4 regions of the Pseudomonas sp. FG43 genome follow, and region 4 is predicted to be linked to each of the others. Evidence: riboswitches for the same ligand, from Rfam matches in the RefSeq annotation. Region 4 holds a riboswitch; each other region holds the start of a gene.
The links. A riboswitch is a leader RNA that binds a small molecule or an ion and turns the genes downstream of it on or off. The one in region 4 is predicted to bind cobalamin.

Region 1: another riboswitch for cobalamin. It lies ahead of ACODS3_RS04310 (ABC transporter substrate-binding protein); the one in region 4 lies ahead of ACODS3_RS13775 (CbtB domain-containing protein).
Region 2: another riboswitch for cobalamin. It lies ahead of ACODS3_RS13275 (TonB-dependent receptor); the one in region 4 lies ahead of ACODS3_RS13775 (CbtB domain-containing protein).
Region 3: another riboswitch for cobalamin. It lies ahead of cobO (cob(I)yrinic acid a,c-diamide adenosyltransferase); the one in region 4 lies ahead of ACODS3_RS13775 (CbtB domain-containing protein).

Annotation. Positions count from the first base shown of each region.
Region 1 covers NZ_JBMDJL010000002.1:332,950-337,804, reverse strand. The annotation lists gene ACODS3_RS04330 (ABC transporter ATP-binding protein) at 1-300, shown strand, start outside; gene ACODS3_RS04325 (oligogalacturonate-specific porin KdgM family protein) at 434-1,156, shown strand; gene ACODS3_RS04320 (FadR/GntR family transcriptional regulator) at 1,219-1,944, opposite strand; gene ACODS3_RS04315 (FadR/GntR family transcriptional regulator) at 2,055-2,771, shown strand; cobalamin riboswitch at 2,791-2,988, shown strand; gene ACODS3_RS04310 (ABC transporter substrate-binding protein) at 3,122-4,135, shown strand; gene ACODS3_RS04305 (FecCD family ABC transporter permease) at 4,132-4,855, shown strand, end outside.
Region 2 covers NZ_JBMDJL010000009.1:166,548-171,402, forward strand. The annotation lists gene ACODS3_RS13270 (ABC transporter ATP-binding protein) at 1-337, opposite strand, end outside; gene ACODS3_RS13275 (TonB-dependent receptor) at 390-2,531, opposite strand; cobalamin riboswitch at 2,640-2,845, opposite strand; gene ACODS3_RS13280 (TonB-dependent siderophore receptor) at 2,958-4,855, opposite strand, start outside.
Region 3 covers NZ_JBMDJL010000015.1:20,087-24,941, reverse strand. The annotation lists gene ACODS3_RS17555 (C40 family peptidase) at 1-59, shown strand, start outside; gene ACODS3_RS17550 (PQQ-dependent sugar dehydrogenase) at 211-1,530, opposite strand; cobalamin riboswitch at 1,636-1,857, shown strand; gene cobO (cob(I)yrinic acid a,c-diamide adenosyltransferase) at 1,950-2,561, shown strand; gene ACODS3_RS17540 (cobyrinic acid a,c-diamide synthase CobB) at 2,572-3,867, shown strand; gene bluB (5,6-dimethylbenzimidazole synthase) at 3,864-4,514, shown strand; gene cbiB (adenosylcobinamide-phosphate synthase CbiB) at 4,511-4,855, shown strand, end outside.
Region 4 covers NZ_JBMDJL010000010.1:48,670-53,524, forward strand. The annotation lists gene nfuA (Fe-S biogenesis protein NfuA) at 1-486, shown strand, start outside; gene cobM (precorrin-4 C(11)-methyltransferase) at 555-1,301, opposite strand; gene ACODS3_RS13765 (cobalamin biosynthesis protein) at 1,344-1,787, opposite strand; gene ACODS3_RS13770 (CbtA family protein) at 1,768-2,472, opposite strand; gene ACODS3_RS13775 (CbtB domain-containing protein) at 2,484-2,669, opposite strand; cobalamin riboswitch at 2,765-2,980, opposite strand; cobalamin riboswitch at 3,039-3,250, shown strand; gene cobW (cobalamin biosynthesis protein CobW) at 3,359-4,453, shown strand; gene cobN (cobaltochelatase subunit CobN) at 4,476-4,855, shown strand, end outside.

The sequences.
Region 1 (4,855 bases), on a different contig from region 4:
ATTCTGGAACCCCGCGTCCTGCTGCTGGATGAACCCACCTCGGCGCTGGACGTTTCCGTGCAGGCCGAAATCCTCAATCTGCTGGCCGACCTGCGACAGCAACAAGGCCTCACCTACCTGATGGTGACGCACGACCTGGGCGTCGTGGCGCACCTCTGCGACCGGGTTGCCGTGATGCAGCAAGGCCAGGTGCTGGAAACCCTCGACAGCAGCCAGTTGGTCAACAATCAGGCGCAGCACGAGTACTCCCGATTATTGATCCAGGCCAGCCGTGACATGGACGTGCGCCTCACCGGCTGAGCGGTTGTCGCCTGACGACCTGAAAAACCGAACCCCGCTGACAGCGTGACCCCAGGCCATGACGGCTACGGGATTCGGCTGCCTGCGATTTGCTCCAACACACCCAGAACTTCAATCAAACAAGAATAAAAAAATGAAAAAATCAATCGCTCTGCTCTCCCTGTCCGCCCTGTTGCCATCTGCCTGGAGCTATGCCGACAGCGGCTATATCAACTATCGACATCAATACGCGGAAAGCACCCGCATGCACTCCGACCGGGTCAAGTTCGGCACACGCCTGGACAGTGGCTGGGGGTTTGAAGGTGAGCTGAAGTACAAGACCGCGGGTGACCGTCAGGATGTGGCCTTCGACAATACCGTCGGCAACGGCCATGAACTGACGATCAGCTATCAGCACAAACTCAACGACAGATGGACCGTGACGCCTTCCCTGGCACTGGAAAGCATCGAGAAGTCCACGTCTTACAAGACGGGCATCAAGGTCGGTTACAAGGTGAACGATGCGCTGAGCATTTCAGGCCGTTACCGCTATGACTCGATCAAGCTGGACCGGGACAGGATCAACGAATCCATGCCCGACAACTCGATGGACAACCAGTCGATCAACCGCTATGACATCTGGATCAACTACTCGACCAAGGGACCATGGACTTACGAGTACCAGCTCACCTATTTCGATGCCGACTATATCCGTTACGACAACGGCACCAGCGATTACGAACAGAATGCGGCGTTCAAGTATCGCTGGAGCAAACAATGGGTGCCGTTCTTCGAGATCGGCGATATCAAGGTCGATTCCGAGGATGACAAACGCCAGCTGAGGTTGCGAGTGGGGATTCAGTACAACTTTATGTGATCCTTTCGCGAATAAATTCGCTCCTACCGCGGTGTAGGAGCGAATTCATTCGCGAACAAACCCTACTCGCTATGAGTACGCCGCAATCGGATGCGGCTGCCGTTGAGGTGCAGGTACATGGCCGAACGGGCCGCATCCACATTGCCTTCGGCAATCGCGTTGTAGATCTGTCGATGCTCGGCGTTGATCCCGGCCAGGTAAGCGCTGCGGTCACTTTGCCCGGTGTAGGCAGAATTCATGCGGGTACGCGGAATCAGCTTGGTGCCCAGGTGTTTCATGATGTCGATCAGGTAGGCATTGCCCGAAGCCTTGGCGATCTTGAGGTGAAACTGGAAGTCCGCATTGATCGTGGTCCCGGACTTTTCCGGCCCTTCGAGCAGCGCATCGAAGGCCCGCTTGAGTTCCAGCAGGGCTTCAGGACTACGGCGCTGCGCAGCCAGCCCGGCCGCTTCGACTTCAAGGCTGATGCGAAACTCCAGCAGATTGAGCACATCGGACAAGGTCGCAATGGTCGCCGGCCCAACCGAAAAACCTTCAGGTGGCGGCATGTCCAGCACAAAGGTGCCGACCCCGTGGCGCGTCTCGACAAGCCCTGCCGCCTGCATCCGCGACAACGCATCGCGCACCACCGTGCGGCTGACCCCTTCGGCCTCCATGATATTGATCTCGGAAGGCAGCTTCTCGCCACGCTGCAGCACGCCATCGCGCATGCGCTGGGCAAAGCGGTCGACCAGTGTTTCAGCCAGACGGCGATGGTTTTTCTGCGAGGAAACGACGTTGTCCGACATTGCAGCCTCAATTTGATCGAATGGCGCAGTATAGGCTGCGATCACGACACAAAACACGCCATTACTCCGGTTATACTCAGCCCCCCGACCCGGACCCGATCAGCCCGCCCATGGAACACCCTTCCCCTCCTACAGGCCGCCGCTCCAGCCTGACCCAGCAACTGGTCGCCGAGTTCTCGCGCAAGATCCGCGAAGGCGAGATCAAGAGCGGTGAAAAGCTGCCCACCGAGCAGGTCATCATCCGGGAAACCGGTGTCAGCCGCACAGTGGTTCGCGAGGCGATGTCGCGCTTGCAGGCCGAAGGGCTGGTGGAAACCCGCCATGGCATCGGAACCTTCGTGGTCGATGCTTCGCGCCCCCGGGACTTCCAGATTCCGGAAACCATCTCCGGCAGCCCTCCCGATGCAGCAGCCATCATAGAGCTGCGCCTGAGCCTTGAGCCCGAGTCTGCCGCCCTCGCCGCCCAACGGCGTACACCGGAGCAGCTTGAAGCCATACGCAAGGCGCTGGACGAGCTGCATCGCTGCGACCAGAACGAAACCGATACGACCCAGGCCGATTTCGAGTTTCATCGCAGTATCGTGCAATGTACTGCCAACAGCTTCTTTACCGATGTCATGACTCAACTGGGCAACAGCATCCTGCCTCGCGCACGGGTCGGTTTCGGCAATGTGCCGTCATTTCAACTCATGGATGACCCGGATATCCAGCAGCGCGAACAGGAGCAGATCTACTCGGCCATCGCCCATCAGGATCGCGATGCGGCCAGGGCGGCGATGCGCCTGCACCTGATCAACTGCCTCCAGCGCTTTCGCGCAAAGGATTAGCCACTAAAAGGCTTATCGTTTACCATCGCGCCCCGTCGGTTTCCGAGAGGAACTAACAGGGAATTCGAGAGCCTCGCACCTGCGCGGCTCAAACGAAACTGCCCCCGCAACTGTAGGCATCGAGCCAACTCCATAATGGCCACTGGTGATTTCCGGGAAGGCTGGAGCAAAGCAATGACGTGCCAGTCAGGAGACCTACCGACCTGCAACTTTACTGACCGGCGGGGTGTCCGGGAAGGACATCCGCGCGCCGGTTCATGGCTGCCTTGCCCTGCCTTCCGTGCAGTGCCGGGGATGTGTTTCCTGTCTGTACATTGCGCCCTGCACGTACGAAACGGAGATCGCATTACATGTCACTGCCTCGCCTTGCCACACTCATCGCCGGTCTGAGCCTGTCCACCCTGAGCCTTGCCGCTCCCACTCAATACCCGCTCACTGTCGAAAACTGTGGCATGAAGCTGACGTTCGAGCATGCGCCGCGCAAGGCAGTGACCATCGGCCAGTCCGGGACCGAAATGCTCTACGAACTGGGGCTGGGCGACAAGCTGGTGGGTACTTCGCTGTGGTTCAACGATGTGCTGCCGCGCTTCAAGGCGCAGAACGACAAGGTCGAGCGCCTGGCGGACAACGACCCGAGTTTCGAGGCCGTCATCGGCAAGCGCCCGGAGCTGGTGGCCGTCCAGCTTGAATGGATGGTGGGCGCTCAGGGCGTGGTGGGTACCCGCCAGCAGTTTCATGACTTGAAGATCCCGACCTACATCATGCCGTCCGACTGCGAAGGCAAGGACAATCTGGTAGGTGCCGACGGCACGCGCCTGGAGCCCTTCCGCATCGACACCATCTACAAGAGCATCGAACAACTGGCCCGGATATTCGACGTACAGGATCGCGGTCAGCAACTGGTTGCAGAACTGCGCAGTCGTCTGGCCCATGCGGTCGCCAACGTCAAACAGAACAAGGAGCGGGATGTGTCCGCAGTGTTCTGGTTCTCCAGCGCAGATATCAACATCGACCCTTATGTGGCAGGCCGCAAAGGCATTCCGGACTTCATGCTCAATAACCTGGGCATGCGCAATATCGTCGAGTCCGATGAAGAGTGGCCGACCGTGGGCTGGGAAACCATCGCCAAGGCCAATCCGGACATTCTGGTGATCGCGCGCATGGATCGCCGTCGCTTTCCGGCCGACGATTACCGCAAGAAACTCGAATTCCTTAAATCCGACCCGGTGACCCGCAACATGGAGGCGGTCAAGCATGGCCGTATCGTGATCATCGATGCCGATGCCATGCAGGCCAGCATCCGGCTGTTCACTGGCATAGAAGAACTGGCCGAAGCCGCCAATCGCTACAACGCCGGCCAATGAAACTGGTCACCGCGCTCGGCCACACGCTCTGGGTTACAGCGGTTCTACTGCTGGCCATTGTTGCGGGCGCTGCCATCGGTGAAACCAGCATCAGCCTGCCTGTGGTCTTCCAGGTGCTGGCGAACAAACTGTGGGCTGCCGGCTATGTGCTCGACCCCATCGATGAAGGGATTGTCTGGAACTACCGGCTGACCCGCTCCATCGTGGCGGCGGCCTGTGGCGCGGGGCTGGCGATTTCCGGTGTGGTGCTGCAATCGTTGCTGCGTAATCCGCTGGCCGATCCCTATCTGCTGGGCATCTCCGCCGGCGCCTCGACGGGCGCTGTGCTGGTGGCGATTCTGGGCCTGGGCGCCGGAGCCATTTCCATGTCGGCGGGAGCCTTCGCCGGAGCGGTGGCGGCCTTCTCGCTGGTCGCCCTGCTCGCCCGTTCTTCCCATGGCCCGACCGCAGCCGGGCATATCATTCTGGCCGGGATCGCCGGGTCGCAGCTTTTCAATGCCCTGACCTCGTTTCTCATCACCAAATCCGCCAGCGCCGAGCAGGCACGAGGCATCATGTTCTGGCTGTTGGGTAACCTCAGTGGCGTGCGCTGGCATTCGGTATGGCTGGCGGTGCCGGTGGTGCTGATCGGCTTGCTGGTCTGCCTTTGGCATCGGCGCGCACTGGATGCATTCACCTTCGGCAGCGATTCGGCAGCGTCCCTCGGCATCCCGGTACGGC
Region 2 (4,855 bases), on a different contig from region 4:
ACCAGCCCTGATGAGGTGTACGCCCCATGGCCACGACATCCTGTACGGTCAGGCCGAACTCCTGCGGGAACTCTTGCATCATCACGGCCATGCGCTGAGCGCTCCAGCGGGGCTTCTGTTGCCAGATATCCTGCCCGTCGAGGTGCAGCGAGCCGCTGTCCGGTTCGTTGAAACGGTAGGCGCAACGCAACAGGCTGGTCTTGCCGCTGCCATTGGGGCCGATCAGCCCGACGAACTCGCCTTGTGCGATGTGCAGGTCGATGCCTTCAAGTTGCCAGGGTTTGCCCTGACTATGTGGCGGTGCCCAGTTCAGGCGATGGATATTCAGGGTGGACATGCTCGATTTCCAGGCATGCTGGCGACAGGTTGCAAGCCTGCCGCCAACTGGATCAGAAGCTGTAATCAGCCGTGACGAAGAAGGAGCGAGGTTCGCCCATCAGCCATTGTTGCCCATTGTTGTACTGCGCCGCGGCGTAGCGTCGGTCGAGCAGGTTGTTCAGTTGCAAGCCAAGGCGCACATCGCGCTGCACCTTCCAGCCCAGGTTGGCATCCAGCACCGTGTAGCCCGGTATCGAGGTGGTATTGGCGGTGTCGGCATAGCGTTTATCCACATAGCGCAGGCCCATGCCGGCATCCAGGTCTTCGTTCAGTGCCTTGCTCACCCACAGATTGGCGGTTCGGCGCGGGACGTCGGTCGGGCGATTCCCGGCGCGGGACACGACCTGCCCGGAAACGCTTTCGTCGAAATCGTCGTACTCGGCACGTACCAGCGCAGCGTTGGCCGATACGTGCCAGTTATTGGCAAGTGCCAGTTCCAGAGAAGCTTCCAGGCCGTCGGACGACTGCTGGCCGACCTGTTGTGTCAGGCGGGTCACCGGGTCGATGGCCAGGAGCTTTTTCTTGACGATGTGATAGGCCGCCAGGGTCCATTCGCCACTGCCATCCCAGAACTGTTGCTTGAGGCCGAACTCGGTCTGTTTCGCTTCGGTCAGGTCCATCTGCTGCTGGGTCGGGTTCATGCTGATGAGGTTGCTGACGCCGTCTTCACTGGTGGAGTACTGGCCATACAGGGACAGTTGATCGGTCACGGCAAACACCAGGCCTGCGCGCCAGTTACCGCCGGTGAGGCTTCGGTCGCTACGGGTATCGGTACGCAGGGCGTTGCGGTCCAGGTGGTTCTGGTCGCGGCGGATGCCAGTCACCAAGGACCAGCGGTCTGACAGTTGCAGGCGGTTTTCGGCAAACAGGGCAAAGGTGCGCGTGGTGCTTTCGGTCAGCGGCAGGAAGGGTGACTGGCTCTGGAAATCACCGGATGCCGGATTCCATGGGTCTATGAAGTCACCACCGATATCGGTGTAAGGCGAATTGTTGGCGACGTCGAAACGAATCCTGTTGTATTCGGCTCCGACCACCGTGCGGCTGTCCAGGCCGAACAGCGAATGGTTGAATGTGAAACTCTGGCGGTCGCCGATCTGCTCCTGGTCGTGCTTGATCTCCAGGTAGTCGCCACGCAACAACTGACCCTGAGCGCTGCTCCAGCTATAGACTTCGGCGTTGCGCCAGTGGCGGCGGCTCTTGATGTAGTAGAGCTGGTTGCTGGCGCTGACGTTATCGTTGATGGTCCAGTCGGTGTTCAGGCGGGTCCATTCATCGTTGTAGCGTTGCACGGCATTGCGCAGGTTGTAGTTCTTGTCGCGCAGGCTGTCGCGGTAGTGGCCATTGATCAGCGGTGTGCCGAAGTAGTTCATCGGCTCGCTGTCGCCACGTTCATGGGCGAGGGTAAAGCTCAGGTCATCGGTGGCTTGCCAGCGCAGGGCTGCGCTCATGGCCAGGCTGCGGGAATTGCCGTTATCGACCCAGCCATTACTTTCCAGCTGGTTCAGCGTGAGGCGATAGCTCAGGGTGTCGCTCAGCGAACCGCCGCTGTCGAGGCCCAGTTGCTGACGGTCATTGGAACCGTAACCCAGGTGCAGGCGATTGCGGATCTCGCCCTCGAAAGGTTTTTTCGGCACCACGTTGATCACGGCGCCGGTAGCGCCTTCGCCATAAAGTACTGAAGCCGGGCCACGGATCACGTCGATACGCTCGACCATGAACGGGTCAACCGGGAAGGTCTGAGTACCTGCGCCGGTATACAGGCGCGAGCCGTCGAACAGGGTCATGACCGAGGAATGCCCCGTAAAACCACGTGCGGACAACGCGGTATTGCCATCGCCAGGCGTTGCGATGCTGGTGATGCCTGGCGAACGGGTGACCGCATCCTGAACGGTGAGGTTATTGCGGCTTTCGATGATCTGGCTGTCGAGGCTGCTGGTACTGGCCGGGGTTTCCAGTGCCGTGAGGTTCAGGCGCGAACCGGTGGGCGTCGGGGTTGCCAGATCGGTTACTGGCGTATCGGCGCTGCCAGTGATTGCGACCGAGGGCAGTGCCAGGGTTTGCTCGTCAGCAGCCCACGCATGGGACGGGAGCGCGAGAAGGCTGATCTGTAGCGAACGATTCGCCAGGGATTGAAGCAGGGAAGAACGGGACATGCGATTCCAGCCAATCAGGAATGAATGAATCCCGGAGGGAACAACGCATAGGGAATCGCGGGCGCAAAAAGCCCGCGAAGACCGGCCTGCGCCCGCCCACCGCGGGTTTGCCAAACAAGGTTGCAGGCCGGTCTCCGGGCTTGCGAGGGTCATGAAGCATTCACCTTCCCATGCCTTGGCACAGTGGTCTGTCGAATGCTTCGCTCGCTTACCGTTGCGGGGGCAGCGCCGGACTGATCACTGGGAGTGACGCACCGGCTTCCCGTTTAATCCCATGCACGGCGGCATGGGACACCTGAAACTGGCGCGCATCAGATCATTGAAGCTGGAAAGCGTCAATGGCTGATGTGGGTCGAGCGTCAGGGGGTTCGCGAATGAATTCGCTCCTACGCAGCCCGTGTAGGAGCGAATTCATTCGCGAAGAGATCACCACCGATAACTGACAGCCCCCACCAGACTACGGGTATCGCCATAGCGGCATGAGTTGGCGCAGTACAGGTATTTCTCGTTGGTGAGGTTCTGTGCCTTGGCGCTGACTTGCCAGTTGTCGTCCAGGTCATAGCTGATTCGGGCATCGAACAGCGTATAGGCCGGGATCTTGCGGTCAGTGACGCTGGGCGAGGTGTGGGTGGTGCCGACATAACGCACGCCGCTGCCAATCGACAGGCCATTGAGGCCCATCGAGTCGAAACGATAATCCAGCCACAACGAAGCGTTATGGTAAGGCGTGCCTTCGATACGCGAGCCTTCGAGCACCTCATCGTTATCCTTGATGATATGGGCATCGGTGTAGGCATAGGCGGCGTTCATGGCCAGTTGCGGGGTCAACTGGGCCTTGGCTTCCACTTCAAAACCGGTGCTGCGCTCCTTGCCGGTCTGCTCGTCGAAGTCCGAGCCGGCAATCGAGGTGATGACGTTGCTCTGGGTCAACTGGTAGACCGCAGCACTGATCATCATCTCCCGGCCAGGAGGCTGGTAGCGGATACCGATTTCATACTGCTCGCCCTCGGTCGGCAGGAAGGCATCGCCATTGGCGTCGGTACCGGACGAAGGCAGGAAGGACTGGCTATAGCTGATATAGGGCGCCAGACCGTTTTCGGCCAGATAGACCAGCCCGATTCGTCCAGTAGTCTTGCTGTCGTCAGTGGTGCTGCGCGAATTGTCACGGTAGTTGCGGGTGCTGTTGTCGGCCCAGTCCTGTCGCATGCCGATCATCAGCAGCCAGCGATCATCGAGTTTCAGTTGTTCCTGCAAATAAATGCCGAGCTGATGGCTGTGCAGGTCCGAGCCGCTGTCGATGTTGCGGTTCACGTTTGGCAGGTTGCCATAGACCGGGTTGGCAAGGTCCAGCGCCGGTGCGCTGCCGCTGAAACGATGGCTGTCGTAGGTCTTGCGGTAGTAGTCCAGGCCGCCCAGCAGGGTATGTTTCCAGCGCCCGCTTTCCAGATCCAGTTGCAGGCTGCTGTCACTGGTCCAGCCGGTGGCAATGTCTTCGCGTGAGTTGTAAGTACGCGACAGGCTCGACAGATTGGCGCCGCTGATCCGGCTGTTGTTCAGGGTGATGTAGTCATAGTCGGTGCGCGACTCGAAGTAGCGTGCCGCGTGCCGCAGTTGCAGGTTGTCATTCAGGCGTTGCTCGAACAGATAGCCGAAGGTCTGCAAGGTGCCATCGTAGTCGTCGAAATCCGGCTCGCCCGCAAACAGGTCATAAGGCACTTTGTAGCCTGGGGTCGAGCTGAAAGTGGTTATGTCATAGCGCATGGGCGGCGTCAGGCTGGTCCGGGTACGCTGATGGCTGGCGAGCAGGGTCAGGCGGCTGTCGTCGTTGATCTGCCAGGTCAGTGCCGGGGCGATGTAGTGCTTGTCATCGTCGATGGCGTCGTACTGGGTGCCGCTGTCGCGCACCAGCGCTGTGAGGCGATAGCTGAAACGGCCTTCTTCATCGAGGCGTCCGCTGTGATCGGTGGAGAGTTGCTGCCGGTCATGATTGCCGTATTCCAGGTTGATTTCATGCAGCGGATCGAGTGTCGGCCGCTTGCTGATGGCGTTGATCAGCCCGCCGGGCGCCAGTTGCCCGTACAGCACCGAAGACGCGCCCTTGAGTACTTCCACACGCTCAAGGCCGTAAGGTTCCTGGCCTCCTTCAAACTGGGTACTTTGCATTTTCATGCCATCGCGCATCACACCGCCCGTGCGCGGGCCGATATCGAAACCACGCATGCGGTAGTCGTCGGCCACGCGGCTGTAGCCGTTCGGCTGGCTGATCACGCTGGTGTTGTAGTTGAGTGCGTCGGCGAGGCTGTCGTGCTTGCGCGCTTGCATTT
Region 3 (4,855 bases), on a different contig from region 4:
ACGCCAAGCGCGTGATCCAGCCCTCGAACCTGGCGCAGAACGCACAGCTGCATAATTAACACCCGCGTAGGAGCGAATTCATTCGCGAGACGTCATTGAAGGCCTATACATTTTCTTCGGATGTACAGGCCTCTCGCGAATAAATTCGCTCCTACCCAGCCTGTTTTCAACGCGGCATGACCGAGCGCAGAGCCTCTACCGGGGCGTGGGTCATTTCACTGACGTCACTCGCCAGATCTTGTTGCCCACGTCATCCGCTACCAACAATCCGCCATGCTGGTCATTGACCACACCCACCGGGCGCCCCTGGGCTTTTTCGTCTGCACTCAGGAAGCCGGTCAGTACATCCACTGGTGCGCCAGTGGGTTTGCCGCCGCTGAAGGGGATGAACACCACTTTATAGCCGCTGTGTGGCTTGCGATTCCATGAGCCGTGCTGGCCGATGAACAGGCCTTCGTTGAACGGCGCCGCCAGTGTCTTGCCATCGGCGAACACCAGCCCCAGCGATGCCGTGTGCGGGCCGACCGCGTAATCCGGGGAGATGGCCTTGGCGACCAGTTCCGGTTTCTGGGGTTTGACCCGCACATCTACATTCTGGCCGTAATAGCTGTAGGGCCAGCCATAGAAGCCGCCATCCTGCACCGAGGTGACGTAGTCAGGCACCAGATCGCTGCCGATCTCGTCGCGCTCGTTGACGGCTGTCCACAACTTGCCGGTGTGTGGTTCCCAGTCCATGCCATTGGGGTTGCGCAGGCCCGAGGCGAAAATCCGGTGTTGGCCGGTGGCAGCGTCCACTTCCCAGATCGCGGCGCGGCCTTCTTCCTGATCCATGCCGTTTTCGCCCACATTGCTGTTGGAGCCGACAGTGACGTACAGCTTGCTGCCGTCCTTGCTGGCGATCACGTTCTTGGTCCAGTGATGGTTGAGCGTGCCGCCAGGCAAGTCGACGACCTTGGTCGGCTGGGCGTTGATGGAGGTCTGGCCGGTTTCATAGGGGAAGCTGATCAGGCGGTCGGTGTCGGCTATATAGAGCTTGTTGCCCACCAGCGTCATGCCGAAGGGCGAGTTGAGGTTTTGCAGAAAGACCGTGCGCGTTTCGGCCACGCCGTCGTGGTCTTTGTCGCGTAGCAGGGTGATTCGGTTGGCGCTGGGTACGCCAGCCCCGGCACGGTTCATGACCTTTTCCATGACCCAGCCGCGTATGCCTTTGGAGTCGTCAGGTTTGGGCGGCGCATTGGTTTCCGCGACCAGCACGTCGCCATTGGGTAGTACGTATAGCCAGCGCGGGTGATCCAGCCCTTCGGCAAACGCCGCGACCTGAGTGCCGGGCGCTGCGACCGGTTTGGCGTTCTTTTCCCAGCCCACGGCGGGCGCGATATTGACGGTGGGGATCAGGGTCTTGTTCGGCTCGGGCAGCCTGGGCGAAGGGCCGGTGCCATCCGAGACTTGCAGTGTCGAGGACTCGCCGCAGGCTACAAGGCCCCCGGCAACCAGAAGCAGCAAGGCAAGCTGCGGTTTAAGTGTGAACATGCCGATCTCCATAACGGTCAGTGGTCAGTTAAAAGATAGGAGATACCTGCACTGTCGAGGTTCAATCCTGTTGTGTCGATTGACGCTCCCACCCCAACCCTCTACCCTTCGCGGCTTGTTTCAGGTGCTTTGCAGTCCTCGATTGGCAAAGTGAAACAGGGAAGCCGGTGAGGAGGCATTGCAACTCCGATCCCGGCGCTGCCCCCGCAACGGTAAATGAGTCAAGACTGCGCTCGATGCCACTGTGTCCCAGGACACGGGAAGGCGCGCAGGTCAGGCAGATGCCTGCTCATGAGCCCGGAGACCGGCCTGATCCACTCAACAGCATCACGGCGGGCGATGCTCTGCGCAGGGCTTTGCCGTGCTGTCTGATGCTGTCCTTCCGTCTGCTTTCGCGTGTCCTCAAGCGGAGAGCTGAGATGAACGAATCCCCCGAACGTGACGAACGTCATCTGGCGCGCATGCTGCGCAAGAAGGCGGTAATTGACGAGCGTATTGCCAACGCTCCCAACGAGTGTGGCTTGCTGCTGGTATTGACCGGCAATGGCAAGGGTAAAAGCAGCTCTGCATTCGGCATGCTCGCCCGGGCCATGGGGCACGACATGCAGTGCGGCGTGGTGCAGTTCATCAAAGGCCGCAACAGCACCGGCGAAGAACTGTTCTTCCGGCGTTTCCCCGAGCAGGTGCGTTACCACGTGATGGGCGAGGGTTTCACCTGGGAAACCCAGGATCGTCAGCGTGATATCGCTGCCGCTGAAGCCGCCTGGGAAGTTTCCCGTGAAATGCTTCGCGACCCGAGCATCGGGCTGGTGATCCTCGATGAGCTGAATATCGCCCTCAAGCACGGCTATCTGGATCTGGAACAAGTACTGAGTGACCTGCAAGCCCGTCCACCGATGCAGCATGTGGTGGTGACCGGCCGTGGCGCCAAACCCGAATTGATCGATCTGTCCGATACCGTTTCCGAGATCGGCGTAGTCAAGCATGCGTTCCAGGCCGGAATTCGTGCGCAAAAAGGCATCGAGTTGTGAGTAAACCGTTATGAGAGCGCCGCGTCATTGCCCGGCAGTATTGATTGCCGCGCCCGCGTCCGGGCAGGGCAAGACCACGGTCACCGCTGCGCTGGCACGCTTGCACCGTAATCAGGGCCGCAAGGTCCGTGTGTTCAAGTGCGGGCCTGACTTTCTGGACCCGATGATTCTGGAGCGGGCCAGCGGCGCGCCGGTCTATCAACTGGATCTATGGATGGTAGGAGCCGATGAAAGCCGACGCTTGTTGTGGGAAGCGGCCGATGAGGCAGACCTGATCCTGATCGAAGGTGTGATGGGGCTGTTCGACGGCACGCCGTCCAGCGCCGATCTGGCTCGTCATTTCGGCGTTCCGGTGCTGGGCGTGATCGATGGCACGGCCATGGCCCAGACCTTCGGGGCGCTGGCTTTGGGGTTGGCGCGTTACCAGCCGGACTTGCCGTTCGCCGGAGTACTGGCCAATCGGGTCGGCACCGTGCGTCATGCGCAGTTGCTCGAAGGCAGCCTGACCGAAGGCCTGCGCTGGTATGGCGCGCTCTCCCGTGAAACCGGTATCGAATTGCCGAGCCGTCATCTGGGGCTGGTACAGGCCAGTGAACTCAACGATCTGGACCTGCGTCTGGATGCCGCCGCCGATGCGCTGGCCAGCACCTGTGAAGTGGCCTTGCCGCCCGCTGTGACTTTCAATGCGCCGGACCCGTTGCCCGCCGAACCTTTATTGGCTGGCGTGCGTATCGCGATTGCTCGTGACGAGGCCTTTGCCTTTGCCTATGGCGCGAGTCTCGATCTGTTGCGGGCCATGGGCGCGGAGCTGTCGTTCTTCTCGCCGATCCGCGATAGCCGGTTGCCCGAGGCCGACAGCCTGTATCTGCCCGGCGGTTACCCTGAACTGCACCATGTTGCTCTGGCCGAAAACGCTCCGATGCTGACGGCGATTCGTGCCCATCATCAGGCGGGCAAGCCGATCCTGGCCGAGTGCGGCGGCATGTTGTATCTGCTCGATGCCCTGACCGATGTCGAAGGGCAGCGGGCAGAACTGGTAGGCTTGCTGAATGGCGAGGCGGTGATGCAAAAGCGTCTGGCGGCGTTGGCGTTGCAAGCGGTCGAGCTGCCTGAAGGCTTGCTGCGCGGACACACCTATCACCATTCCCTGACCAGCACCGAGTTGCAGCCCATTGCCCGTGGCGTCAGCCCCAATGGCGGACGAGGCGCAGAGGCGGTGTACCGCAACGGGCGTCTGACAGCCTCTTACGTTCATTTCTATTTCCCTTCCAATCCTCAGGCGGTTGCGGCGCTGTTTACACCATGACCGATCAAGCGTTCAGCCCCCAGGAGCGGGAAGCGGTATATCGGGCGATTGCCGAGCGTCGCGACATGCGTCACTTCAGTGGCGGCAGCGTGGCGCCTGAACTGCTTGCACGTTTGCTTGAAGCGGCGCATCAGGCGCCCAGTGTCGGTTTGATGCAACCCTGGCGTTTTATCCGCATCAGCGACCCGGCATTGCGGGCGAAGATGCAGGCTCAGGTGGAGGAGGAGCGGGTGCGTACCGCCGAAGCCCTGGGCGAGCGTGCCGACGAATTCATGAAGCTCAAGGTCGAGGGCATCAGCGATTGCGCCGAGGTGTTGGTCGCCGCGCTCATGGAGGACCGCGAGAAGCATATCTTCGGTCGCCGGACCTTGCCGGAAATGGACATGGCGTCCTTGTCCTGTGCGATCCAGAACCTGTGGCTGGCTTCCCGCGCCGAAGGGCTGGGCATGGGCTGGGTGTCGCTGTTCGACCCGCAGCAACTGGCCAGCCTGCTGGGCATGCCCGAAGGCGCAAAACCCCTGGCGATTCTGTGTCTGGGGCCGGTGAAAGAGTTTTATCCTGCACCGATGCTGGTGCTGGAAGGCTGGGCGCAGGCTCGGCCACTCAATGAATTGCTGTATGAAAATCAATGGGGAGTGAGTCCATGAGTGTGGCGCTGTTGAGCGTTGCCGGTGTAGCGCTGGATGCGTTGCTCGGCGAGCCGAAACGCTCACATCCGCTGGTGGCGTTCGGACGTCTGGCCGACCGTATAGAGCAGCGTTTCAATTCCGGCGGTCGCGGCTGGCGCAGCCATGGCGTCACGGCCTGGTTTCTGGCCGTGGTGCCATTGACCCTGCTGGCAACACTCTTGAGCTGGTTGCCCTATGTCGGCTGGCTGGTGGAAATTCTGGCGCTGTATTGTGCGCTGGGGCTGCGCAGCCTGGGCGAACATGTGGAGCCGGTTGCTCAGGCCCTGCGCTCGGGCAATCTGGATGAAGCGCGTCGCCGG
Region 4 (4,855 bases):
ACCCAGTACGCTGAAACCTGCATTGCCTACTGCAAGCCGGGCGAAGAAAAACCTGAAGACAAGGCCATTGGCCTGAAGAGCTTCACCGCCTGGATCGATGGTTTCAGCGAAGCTTTTCTGGATGACGCCGTTGTCGATTACGCAACGGATCGCATGGGTGGCCAGTTGACTATCAAGGCGCCAAACGCCAAAGTCCCGATGGTCAATGCCGACAGCCCGATCAACGAGCGTATCAACTACTACCTGCAAACCGAGATCAATCCGGGGCTCGCCAGCCACGGTGGTCAGGTGACCCTGATCGACGTGATCGAGGAAGAAGAGCGCAATATCGCCGTCCTGCAGTTCGGCGGTGGTTGCCAGGGTTGCGGTCAGGCCGATGTCACCTTGAAGGAAGGCATCGAGCGCACCTTGCTCGAACGCATCCCCGAGCTGGCCGGTGTGCGTGATGTGACTGACCATACCCAGAAAGAAAACGCTTACTACTGAGTTGTTTTCTTCGCGAGTGAATCCGCTCCTTATTACGTGGGAGCGAATTCATTCGCGAAACCCTTCATTCAAGGCCTGAACAAATGAGCATGCCCGGCCCGATACAGCGATGACTCGCCAAACGTATCGTCTGCCAGTACGCGACCAACCAGTATCAGTGCCGTACGCCTGAAGCCTTTCTCCTGCACCTTGTCGTGAATGTTGGCCAGCGTGCCCAAAACCCAGTCCTGATCCGGCCAGCTTGCGCGATGCACCACGGCTATGGGGCAGTCGGGGCCGTAATGCGGCGTCAGCTCTTCCACTATTTTCTGCAGATTATTGACCCCCAGATGAATGGCCATGGTGGCGCGATGCTGTGCCAGGCTTGCCAGCTCCTCGCCAAGTGGCATTGAGGTCTTGTCGGCATAGCGGGTCAGGATCACGCTCTGGGAAATGTCCGGCAGCGTCAGTTCGGTGCCCAGCAGTGCTGCGCAGGCCGCCGTGGCTGTTACGCCGGGGATGATCTCGAAGGGAATTCCCAACTCGCGCAGGCAACGAATCTGTTCGCCAATCGCACCATACAGGCTCGGGTCACCGGAATGCACGCGGGCCACATCCCGGCCCTGTTCATGAGCGGATTTCATCAAGGCAATGATCTGCTCCAGGTGCAACTCGGCACTATTGACCACCTGAATGGCCCGATTGCCATCCAGCACCGCGACTGGCACCAGTGAGCCCGCGTAAATGATGACCGGGCAACTGTTGATCAATCGTTGGCCTTTGACGGTGATGAGGTCCGGGTCGCCTGGGCCTGCACCGATGAAAAAGACGGTCAATGGATTCTCCTGAGTCGAGCGCGATAAATGAGCAGCGGATTATCAACCCTGCCCAGGGGAGCGTGCCAAGGCAAATGTTGCCCTGATGTTTTTCTGGCGTTCGATCACCAGTGTTGCAGGGCTGTTGCCCAATTGGCTGGCCAGTGCCAGCGCTGCACTTTCGGCAACGCCGTGGCAGCCGGTGTGCAGGAACGTCGTTGGCGAGCGATGGGTCAGTTGCGGTTCGTATCGTGCCAGTTGAGAGGCATCGAAGAAAATCAGCGGTACTGACAGGTATTCAGCCAGCTCCAGCAAGCCCGGCTCGTCCTGCTTGAGGTCGATGGAGGCGAGGGCGGTGATGGCTCCGATCTCCAGAGCGTGGGCTTTCAGGCTGCTTTCGATCAGCTCCAGCAGGTGCGTGGACGGGCAGCCACGCTGGCAGCCCAGGCCTGCCACAAGGACAGGACGGGGCTGTGCGGGGGTGTGATCAGGCGTGCAGGTCGGCATTGTTGCGACGGAACAGCCAGGCGCTGATCAGGCCCAGAGCAATCCAGAACAGTGCGTTGGTCAGCAGCGAAGCCATGATGAACTGTGATTCCAGTGCTTCAGGAGCCAGACTCTCGTGGGTCAGCGGCTGTGGTGCGCCAATCAGGTGCGGCACTACCAGAATGGCCGCGCCCAGCACTTTGAGCAGCCAGTTCTGGCCGAAGGCGATCAGGGCCAGCCCGGCAGCCGTGGAAGCCGCAGTCCCGATCCACCAGTATTGGCGCAGGTTCAGGTCGGCGGCCGCAGTGCCCGGCAGTTCGGGCGGCAGCCCCAGCGTTGGTGCCAGAACGAAAACCGCAAAACCGGCCAGCCCCCATAGCGCGCCCTGGGAGGTGCGGCCCGGTCCGCGCAGGGTGTAGAGCGCGACCAGCATCAAGGCAAAACCGACTGCGACCACCAGATTGCCACCGGTCGTGGAGAGGATGCGCTGCCAGCCGTCTTCCGGTTCCCAGGCCTCTTCGTCGTGACTGTGTCCGGCGGCTGCGCCCTCGGCATGATCATGTTCATGCACATGCTCGGCAGGTGCTTTTTCGTAGGTTTCGGCCTGAAGAATCAGCGGCGCGACCCAGAAGCTTTGCAGCAAGGTCAGCAGCAGTGCCGCCAGCAGACCGCTGAAGCCTGCGGTCTGGATGATTCGCTTGAACATGGCGTCAGGTCTCAATGGCAAGGGAAGGCGGCGCTGTGGCGGGTGTCGTGCGCGGCGTTGTGAACGGCGGCGATGTGCGAGAAACCGGCGAAATACACCAGGCACGCACCAAGAATCGCAGCGCTGATGGCGGCGGTCAGGCGTTGGGTCTGGGTGGATGTGGCTGTGCTCGACTGGCTGCTGCTGATGGTGGACATGGCGCTTCCCTCTGGTTTCGACAGGCGGGCATGCGCACAGGAACCTGCTGACGGGCGCCAGGAGGTTTCAACTGCGCCCGCCCACCGCGGGTGTGTCATTGAGTCAGTATCGGGCCGGTCTCCGGGCTCGCGAGGGGCGTTGATGTGCAGCGTTCAACACCTTCAGGATCACCTTCCCATGCCGTGGCACAGTGGTTCTGACCCTCTCTCGCTTACCGTTGCGGGGGCAGCGCCGGACTTGCTCATGCGTGAATGAGCGCACCGGTTTCCCGTTTCACCCCGTGAAGGGCACCCGTAACAAGTTGTAATAGGAGAGCATGGCAGCCACTGAACGTCAATCTGAACGATTGACCTGCCCTCGACCACTGCGTAGCCTTGCGCACTTGAGGTTCTCTGCCTTCTGCAGGAGGGTAGAGCTAAGACGGGAATGCGGTCCAAGCCGCAGCTGCCCCCGCAACTGTAAACGGTGATGTTCATTGCATGGCCACTGCGCAAGCGGGAAGGCGCGATGAATGCCTGTCGGCCAGCACCGCCGATACGCCGCCGTAAGCCAGGAGACCTGCCTCGAACCGGGCCACAGGCCCACGAATTCTCACTACAACCGGGCGGGGTGATCCGGTGGCGAATCGATCCGTGCGCAGCGCACGGTTCTCGTCCTGCTTGCCCGCCGTATTGCCAAAGGGCATCCGATGAAAACACTGGCCAAACTTCCCGTCACCATCGTTACCGGTTTCCTGGGTTCGGGTAAAACCACCTTGTTGCGGCATATGCTCGATAACGCCGAAGGGCGTCGTATCGCGGTGATCGTCAACGAGTTCGGCGAGCTGGGCATCGACGGCGAAATCCTCAAGCAATGCACCATCGGTTGCACCGAAGAAGAAGCCACTGGTCGTGTCTACGAACTGGCCAATGGCTGCCTGTGCTGCACGGTGCAGGAAGAGTTCTTCCCGGTGATGCGCGAATTGGTGTCGCGTCGCGCCGACCTGGACCACATCCTTATCGAAACCTCGGGTCTGGCGTTGCCAAAACCGCTGGTCCAGGCTTTCCAGTGGCCGGAAATCCGCAATGCCTGCACCGTCGATGCGGTCATAACCGTGGTCGACAGCCCGGCCGTTGCCGCAGGCACTTTCGCGGCTTTCCCGGATCAAGTGGACGCCCAGCGCAAGCTCGACCCGAATCTGGATCATGAGTCCCCGCTGCATGAACTGTTTGCTGATCAGCTGGCCAGTGCCGACCTGGTGATCCTCAACAAGGCCGACATGATCGATCCCGAAGGTCTGGCTGCGGTGCGTGCCGAAGTTGCCGAAGAGCTGCCGCCAGCGGTCAAGGTCATCGAGGCCAGCAATGGCCGTCTGCCAATCAATGTACTGCTGGGCATTGGCGCGGAGTCGGAACTGCATATCGACAGCCGCAAGACTCACCATGACCATCATGACGACGATGATCATGATGACCACGATCACGATGTATTCGATTCGATCTCCATCAAGCTGCCGCCAGCCGAAGAGGCCTTCCTGCTGAACGTGCTGAACCGCATGGTCGTTCAGCACGGTATCCTGCGCGTCAAAGGTTTTGCCGCGATTCCCGGCAAGCCGATGCGTCTCTTGATTCAGGGTGTGGGCACTCGTTTCGACAAGCACTTTGACCGTGCATGGAAGGCTGATGAAGAGCGTGCCACCCATCTGGTATTGATTGGCCAGGAACTCGATGCTGCCGCGCTGGAAAAGCAACTCTACGATGAGCTTGAGTCTGAAGTTCATACAGCGCTGCGAGCCCAACTTTAACGTTACGAGTCTTGCCTGACCCATGCATTTACTGAGAACCCAGCCGGGCGGTTTCGTCCCCGACGACAGCATTGCCGACCTGGGGCAGACCCCGGCCGAGCTGGTGATTCTCTGTAGCGGCGATTCGAGCCTGGCCTTGCTGGCCGAAGCTGCGCAGCAACTGCCCGACGATTACCCGAGCCTGCGTCTGGCCAACCCGATGCAGGTGCAGAATCACGCTTCGGTGGACTTGTACGTCGATGAAGTGTTGCGTCACGCCAGGGTCATTCTGATTTCCCTGCATGGCGGCATCGGCTACTGGCGTTATGGCGTCGAGCGCTTGATGGAGCTTGCTGCCCGTGGTGTGCAGGTGATTCTGGTACCGGGCGATGATCGTCCCGATCCGGAATTGAGCGACCTGAG